DNA from 2 places in the Paenibacillus sp. sgz302164 genome. Region 2 is predicted to be linked to the other one. Evidence: riboswitches for the same ligand, from Rfam matches in the RefSeq annotation. Region 2 holds a riboswitch; the other holds the start of a gene.
What was found. A riboswitch is a leader RNA that binds a small molecule or an ion and turns the genes downstream of it on or off. The one in region 2 is predicted to bind cyclic di-AMP.
Positions count from the first base shown of each region.

Region 1: another riboswitch for cyclic di-AMP. It lies ahead of AC0LWT_RS05085 (TrkH family potassium uptake protein); the one in region 2 lies ahead of AC0LWT_RS03790 (stalk domain-containing protein).

Region 1 covers NZ_JBVYOL010000002.1:353,528-357,595, reverse strand. The annotation lists gene AC0LWT_RS05095 (cation:proton antiporter) at 1-580, opposite strand, end outside; gene AC0LWT_RS05090 (potassium channel family protein) at 580-1,242, opposite strand; gene AC0LWT_RS05085 (TrkH family potassium uptake protein) at 1,255-2,604, opposite strand; cyclic di-AMP (ydaO/yuaA leader) riboswitch at 2,674-2,823, opposite strand; gene AC0LWT_RS05080 (CPBP family intramembrane glutamic endopeptidase) at 3,062-4,068, shown strand, end outside.
Region 2 covers NZ_JBVYOL010000002.1:56,261-60,328, reverse strand. The annotation lists gene liaF (cell wall-active antibiotics response protein LiaF) at 1-116, opposite strand, end outside; gene AC0LWT_RS03800 (PspA/IM30 family protein) at 1,062-1,697, opposite strand; gene AC0LWT_RS03795 (LiaF transmembrane domain-containing protein) at 1,723-2,028, opposite strand; cyclic di-AMP (ydaO/yuaA leader) riboswitch at 2,189-2,337, shown strand; gene AC0LWT_RS03790 (stalk domain-containing protein) at 2,347-3,138, shown strand; gene AC0LWT_RS03785 (polysaccharide deacetylase family protein) at 3,315-4,019, shown strand.

The sequences.
Region 1 (4,068 bases), 300 kb from region 2:
ACGCCCAAATTCCCGAGCCAACCGAAACTTCCCGGGTGCCCAGGATGACCGCAATGAGTGAAAAGGTCAAAATCGATCCCGTCGCATCGTTAAAGGCCGATTCGCTTTCCACAGTTTCCCTGACTTTCGGGCGGATCTTCACCTGCTTGAACACGGGGATGAGCGTAGCCGGGTCCGTCGAACTGATGACCGCCCCGAGCAGCATCGCGTATATCCAGGGCAGGCCAAGCAGCAGGTGCGCCGCCACGGCCACTACCCCGCACGTAATCATAACGCCGGGGACGCTGAGCAGGCTGACGGTGATCCACACTTTGCGAAGGCCGGAGAGGCGGATGTTGCGCCCGCCGTCGAACAAAATGAGAGCGGAACCGATCGCAAGAATGAACTGGTTCGTAAATGAAGTGCTGGATTCCCGTACCCAGCCCAGGCCTTGCCCGACAATGATGCCCCCTACGAGAAAAAGCGCGACATCCGGCAGCTTCAACAGGTGTGCAGCTTTGCCCAGCAGCATGCCCAGACTGAAAATAATAATGAGCAGCAAAATGACATGCTCAATCATGACGGCAGACGCATTTTCCATTATCCGATAACTTCGCTCTCAAATTCTTCGATTTGTTCATTCGTCCCGATGATCACCATAACATCCTTTTCATTGACAACGTCTGTCGCAAGCGGCGCGATGATCACACCGCTTTGCTTGTTGATGGCAACGACGCTGCATCCGTATTTGGCCCGGGGGTCCAGATCCTTGATCGTTTTGCCGCACAGGCGCTTGGGCACCGACAGCTCGACGATCGTGTAATCTTTGGACAACTCGATGTAATCCAGAAGGTTAGGCGATACGAGCTGGTGCGCCACGCGGATGCCCATATCCCGCTCCGGATAAATGACGCGGTCCACGCCGATTTTATTCAGCACTTTGCCGTGCAGCTCCGACAGCGCCTTGGCGACGACCATTTTGACGCCCAAATCTTTCAGCACAATAGCGGTTAAAATGCTGGCCTGAATATCGTCGCCGATCGCGACGACCGCACAGTCAAAGTTGCGCACGCCGAGCGACTTCAGCACTTCCTCGTCCGTGGCATCCGCCACGACCGCATGCGTCAGCTCGGAGCTCATCTCGTCGACCGCTTCTTCGTCCTTGTCGATGCCGAGCACCTCATAGCCCAGCTTGATCAGCTCCTTCGACAAGCTGGATCCGAATCGGCCCAGACCGATTACCGCGTATTGATTTTTTTTCATCTCCAGTATCCCCTAACCAATCGTAATTTTACCCTCAGGGTATCTATATAATTCTTTTTCCTGTTTCGGCTGCAGCGCGTAGGCGAGCGTTATAGGGCCGAGCCGGCCGGCGAACATCGTCAGGCTGAGCATAATTTTGCCGAAAACGGTCAGCGACGGCGTAAGCCCCATAGTCAAGCCGACAGTACCGAAGGCGGACGTCACTTCGAACAATATTTTCAAAAACTGCACGGACTCCGTCGTCGATAACAGCATGGACACGAATATGACGAGAAAGAGCGCGATCATCGTGAGCGTAATCGCTTTGAGAATGCGGTCCTTCGCCAGACGGAAACGGAAAATGACGATATCTTCCTTGCCTCGGATCATCGTGATGATGGCGGCAATGAGAATGGTGAACGTCGTCGTTTTGATCCCGCCCCCCGTCGAGCCGGGAGAAGCCCCGATAAACATGAGAATCACCATGAAAAATTGCGACGCCTGACGCATGGCGCCGATGTCCATCGTATTCGCGCCGGCCGTCCGGGGCGTGACGGATTGGAAAAACGAAGCCAACATTTTTCCGCCGAAATTCAGCGGTCCTAACGTCTTGGTGTTCGTGTACTCGAATATAAATATCACTAGCGCGCCGAAAACGATCAGAAATCCCGTCATGGCAAGCACGACTTTGGAATGCAGGGAAAGTTTCTTCGTTTTGTGATATTCCATCAAATCGGACAAGACGATGAAGCCGAGACCTCCGAGCACGATCAGCGCCATCGCGACGACGTTCACCGTGAAATCGTTGACGTATCCGGTCAGCGAGACGAAAGGAGCATCGGCGGTGCCGAACAGGTCGAATCCGGCATTGTTGAACATCGAAATCGCATGCCAGATGCCGAAGTACAGCGCCTTCGAAAATTCCATGTCGAACGACCAACGGATCGTGAACAAAATCGCCGCTATCGCTTCGATGCTTAATGAATAAATAAGTACTTTGCGGATCAGCCGCACAATCCCTTCCATGCTGCCCTGGTTGAACGCCTCCTGCAGCAGCAATCTTTCCTTCAGCGTAATTTTTTTGCGCAGCACGAAGGCGAACAGCGTGGCCATCGTCATGAAGCCGAGACCGCCGATCTGGATCAGGCTGACGATGACGACTTGTCCGAACACGGTAAATGCCGACCCGGTATCGACCACGACGAGGCCGGTTACGCAGGTCGCCGATGTGGCCGTAAACAGCGCATCGATAAAAGGCAGCGACCGGCCGCTCGTCGAGGCAAAAGGAAGCGTCAGCAGCCCCGCTCCGATCAAAATAATGGCGGCGAATCCAAGGACCAGAATTTGCGGAGGCGTAAGCTGCCAAATGCTTATTTTTTTCATAAATCCCCCTGTTGTCATCAATTGAACACGCAAAAAAAGACACTGGAAATCCAATGCCTTATTCGGAAATGGTTCCTGACGTAAAGCCTACGAGGTTAGCTGACGGATTCGGGTGCGCGCAGTCACCCTATTTGTCCGGTTTTTTGACGCCGGAGACAAAATTCACCCCAAATTACATGGTTCCCCCGTTTTCAACAAGAAATTCGGCTTTTTATTCAATTGATATGAATTATATATCTGATTTATTGTTCCGCACAAAGTTGTTTTCAGCGGATTTGCGGGGGTTTTCGCAGCATTCCATCGTGTCTGGCAAGCAGGAGAGGGCGTTACGATTCGAAATCGCGAATTTGCCCCGGTTTACGTTTTATTTTGCATGAATTGGTTTTCCTTAACATCTGTGATACTTTTAATTTAGCGTATTTGCGAACCAACATTATCCAAGGAGATATTTTATCCCATGATGCGAATGAAATTGAACCGAACTTTGCTGATCCTCGCGTGCATCGGCGTGGCCTTGTATATGGGGGTCAATATGCTTGCGGGATATCAAACGGAAGAAGCGGCCCCGGTGGAAAGTCCGGCCGTTACGAAGCAGCAGGCGGCCGACGTGGCCGGGCAGTTTTTGCAAAGCCGCTACGGCATCGGCCAGCCGAGTACTTTCGTCGTATACCAGTCCGAAAAGTCGAGAAGCGGATACTTGCAGAAAGAACACCTTTTGCACGAGTATGAGCTGAAATACGGGGACCGCTTCCCGCTCGATTTCTATCAGGTCAGCGCCGTCGATCCCGGCAGCAAGCGCAAATTCGAAGTTGACGTCAACTACAAAAGCTTGCAAATCGTCGGCTGGCGCGAGACGCTCACCGGTACCGCCGCAGCGATCGGCAGGCAAAAAGCGGACCAGCTGGCCAAGGAGGAGATGAGCCGGCAGGGCTTTAATCCCGACGATTTCAGTCTCGCCCTGGAGCCGAAGAAAGAGGCCGGCGCGAGCGCGTACGTTTACGAAAAGAAAGCGGAAGCCATCGGCGGTTCCAAGCTGCGCTTGCGGATCGATTTTGACGATAACGCTTTGGTCGGCTATGCCGTGCAATTCAGCATCCCAGAGGACCATCAGGCATGGCTTGACTCGCAGGATCAATCCGCCTCGTTCATGACCTGGATCAGCATGGGCTTTACGTTCCTGATGTCCGTTGCGGCCATCGTATATGCCATCAGGCACCGCAAGCAGATGGATTTTCGCAAGGGCCTGCTGCTCACTGTTATTTTTACGACGATTTACATCGCCAACAACATCAATATGTATCCGGCTTTCAAAACGATGTCCGGCGATATCGCAGACAACGGAACCGCCACATTGGCCGGCTCGCTGTTCATGAACGTCGTTACGCTGCTGCTCGGTCTATCGGTCTACATCTCGCTTGCTTCCGGCAGCCGGTGGTGGGAGTCGAACGGGTGGAAGCCTTGGCC
Region 2 (4,068 bases):
ACAGCCGCAAGTATGGGAAAAAAGCCGATCAGGTGATCCAAAAGCAAAAAAAGACCGGCTCCGATCAGCAAAAGCGCTGTATTCCGGCTGCGGTTGTTTTTGGTTTCTTCTCCCATGTTGCACCTCCTCTGGCTGCGCGGATAGTAAGTATGTTTTGCAAGCGAATGACAGCAAAACGAAAGCCGGCCGGCCCGATACCCGGTTATGGCCACATTTTCTTAGCATACCATAACAATGTACGGCCTCCAAGATGCAAATGCTTGAGGCGGCAGGGCACCCGCCGGCGCCGGGCCGGTGCTGACGCAGCTGCAAGGGGCCGGCGACGACGCTCAGAAAGCAAATTGACGATGCTAGCGCTGCCGCTCCTTGCCTTCCCGGTATGGGACGCGCCCTCCGTACAGTGGCCGGTTATGAAGCGGCTCGGCAGACCGGACCGGGCTTCGCTGGGCTGAGCTGAGCTTGGCAGGCCCGACTGGCCGACCCGGGCCGGAGACAGGACCTGCGAACCCCCATGACGCCGTAGACGTCACCCTACAGAACGAATCCCCCCTATACCCGGCAAAAAGCCTGCACAATTGCAGGAATGCCGCGCTATCAACAAACAAGAAGCTAGTAAAACCCCCCACGTTAGAGGAGATAGTCACAATCTGCCCGTCTGCACGAAAAAAACCTGCAAAAATACATGAATTTACGTCCTTGACCGCCGGTTACGATGAATTCCTGCAAAAGTGCAGGCTTTTCAGCGAACACGTGGGCTCAAATTCACTTTCAGCGAAAATTCCTGCACTTTTGCAGGTTTTTCGTCAAAACAAGCCGATTCTGCGAAAAAAACCTGTACATTTGCAGGTTTTCTCCCTACCAAGCTGTCCCTGGCCCAGTTGTACAGTTCCACGACCTGCACCGGGAGAGGTCGCACCGCGCGCAGCTCCCAGCGCGCGGTGTTTCGCTGCACGACGGCGGTCGGTCGACGGGCGCGCCCAGCCTCGGCCTTTATTTGCGCGCGGTTGCGCCAAAGGGGCCCCTCCCGCTTCCTCGCGGGCCCAGCAATGCACGGCCCCGCGCTACTTCGCGCGCGGGCCGCCTCTCTCGCCGCTGCTGCGGCTCTGCTGCCACTCCTTCTGGAGCTTCACGCGCATCGTGCGCAGCTCCTGCTTGACGTTGCAGCCCGCCTCCTTCAGCGTCTCGGCCGACATGCGGCCCGCTTCGCGCAGCCCTTGCCAAGCCTCGCGGCCCGCGTTTTCCAGCTCGCGCAGCGTGTCGCGGGCCTGGGCCCCGTGCAGCCCGCCATGCGGCTGCACATCGTCCGCACCGGCGGCGCGCAGCCGCTGCAGTTCCTCCGCGAGCGCCAGGACTTCGTCCTGGGAGCTCGCGTACTGCGTGCGGTAGTGCCCGCACGCCGCTTCCAGGCGCAGCTTCTCCTGCAGCGCCGCCCGGGCAAGCTCTTCCTCGCCGGCGCGCATCGCCAGCTCGGCCTGCTCCGCGCGGAGCCGAGCGAGCTCCTCCGCGTTCACAAAGTGCTGACGCAGCTCGAACGTCCGCTGCAAAGTCTCTTCGTAGCGCTGCTCCAGCGCCCGGATCCGCCCGCTTGCTCCCGTCTGCGAGCCGAAGCCCCCTCCTTGCTCATTCATCGAAAAGCGCTCGGCGGTATCGTGCCAAGCCGTTTCAGCCATTTTACCGATTCTGTTCAATACCTTCATTAACCCCACCCCGGCCTATTTAAGTTTACAGATCGAACCGATCCGAATGCGTGCGTCTGCCCAGCAGCCTGAATCCATAGCCGATCAGCACAATCGCCAATGCGAACGCGATGAAGCCCGACAATTTCACGGCCAGGATCAAAGCTCCCGCGGCGGCGATCAGCCAGCCGATCTTCTTCCCGTTGCAAATGCCGACATAGCCGAGCCCAACCATCGAAAGCGGCAGCAGGTACCCCATAAGATGAAGATGAATTCCGATTATATGGGATGCAATGATCAAGCCGACCGCAATAAAAATCAAAGCTAATCCTCTATTGCCTTTCATGGACATGCACGTTCCCGCCTTTCGCTCATTCCTTATGCTACTAGCGTATACAAAAGAGACAAGAAGCAAAACGGACCCGCGACTGTTTTTCGACCTGGACCAAAGTCTAGGTATTTCTCAGACCTTCCACATTTTGGCCGTTGTTTCAGGCAAAATACCAATGTTAAAATAATTGGAGCCGAATCCGGTGTGTTCCAGCATCGGTACGGGGGACGATTTAATTGGGGTGAATATTTGCTGATTGTCGAAGCAGACTAGGGAGAACCTTCTTCCCGAACCCGTCAACTAACCTCGGAGGCTTTAATAAGAAGGAGGAATAGCGAATTGAATACGGCTATAAAAGGACTCGCTGGCCTTGCTGTATCTATTACAGTTCTGGCAGGAGGCTTTCTTTCGCCGCACCATGCCAAAGCGGCCGAAATGGAAGTAAAAGTGCAGGTAGACAATGACCTTGTCGGTTTTCCGGATGCACAACCTTATTTAGACACGAATCATTCCACGCAGGTCCCCATTCGCTTCGTAACCGAAAAACTCGGCTATACGGTCCAATGGGAAAAAAAGGGCAATCAAATTAAAGTAACTTTAAACAACGGCAAACATACGATTGCATTGGCATCAGGCGATCAAAAAGCGGTCATCGACAACACCCCCGTCGACATGGGCACCCATGCCGGGTTTCAGGACGGCAGAGTGTTCGTTCCGCTGCGATTCATTTGCGACGCTTCCAAAATTCCGATTCAATGGGATGCGGACAGCAAAATGGCCATCTTAAGCAAAGACGGAAGCCAATATGCGCCCAAGTTTGAAAGCTTTAAAGCAACCGCTTACTCGGCCGATCCTTCCGAGAACGGCGGCTTCGGCGCCGTCGACTACATGGGAAATCCGCTGGCGCTGGGGACAGTCGCCGTAGATCCGACGGTCATTCCGCTCGGCACCAAGCTTTACATCGAAGGCTACAATTTCGACGGACTGCCGGTAGGCGGCATGTATGCCTATGCAACCGACACAGGCGGTTCCGTAAAAGGCAATCATGTGGACATCTTTATCCCCGGCTCCAAAGAATCGCTGCAGCAATTCGGCATCCAAAACGTGAAAGTGTTCCGCTTGCCCAGTTAATTTCGACAAAGCAGGTCCTTGGAGATCCTATTCTCCATGGGCCTGCTTTTTGTATTTGAGCGAATTTGCCTCACAAATATTGCCTCTTTTCCTCCGCATAGGTTCTGTTGGCAGGTCAGACAATAACCTCAGACTGTTTGGAAGCAAGCCTGCTTCAAACTTTAAGGGGGAGACTTATGCCAAAACTCCATCGCATGATGATTGCCGCCGCGCAGCTTGCCGTCGTTTTGAATGTGACGACCGCCGCCATGCCGGTGCCGCAAAGCGAGGTCGTTTGGAATGTGCAGACCGATCAAAAGCTGGTCGCGCTGACGTTTGACGACGGGCCCAATCCGGTGTATACGCCCCAATTGCTGGACGTTCTTAAGCAGTACGACGCGAAAGCGACTTTTTTTGTGCTCGGCAAGCGCGTGCAGATGTATCCGCAAATCGCCATCCGGGAAGTGAACGAAGGGCATGAGATTGCCAATCATACGTACGATCATCATTATTTGAAACATGTCAGCCCGGACAAATTGAAAGAGGAGATCGAACAGACGCAGGAAATTATTTTCGACATTACCGAGCAAATTCCTCACGTGTTCCGTCCGCCCGGCGGCTTTTACGATCAATCGCTGATCGAATTGGCCAAGCAGGACCGGTTCACGGTTGTGATGTGGTCCTGGTACCAGGATACGAAAGACTGGCGGAAGCCGGGCGTCGACAACATCGTCCGGTCCGTGCTCAATAACATTCACAACGGCGATATTATTTTGTTCCACGACTTGCAGGGAGACTGCTCGCAAACGGTGGAAGCTCTCAAAATCGTGCTGCCCGAGCTTAAAAAGCAGGGCTATCAATTCGTAACGGTCACCGACCTGATTTCGAAAATGAACAAATAAGCAGCGCAAAAAGACGGCCTCACGGTTCATCGTCCGCTGCGCCGCCTTT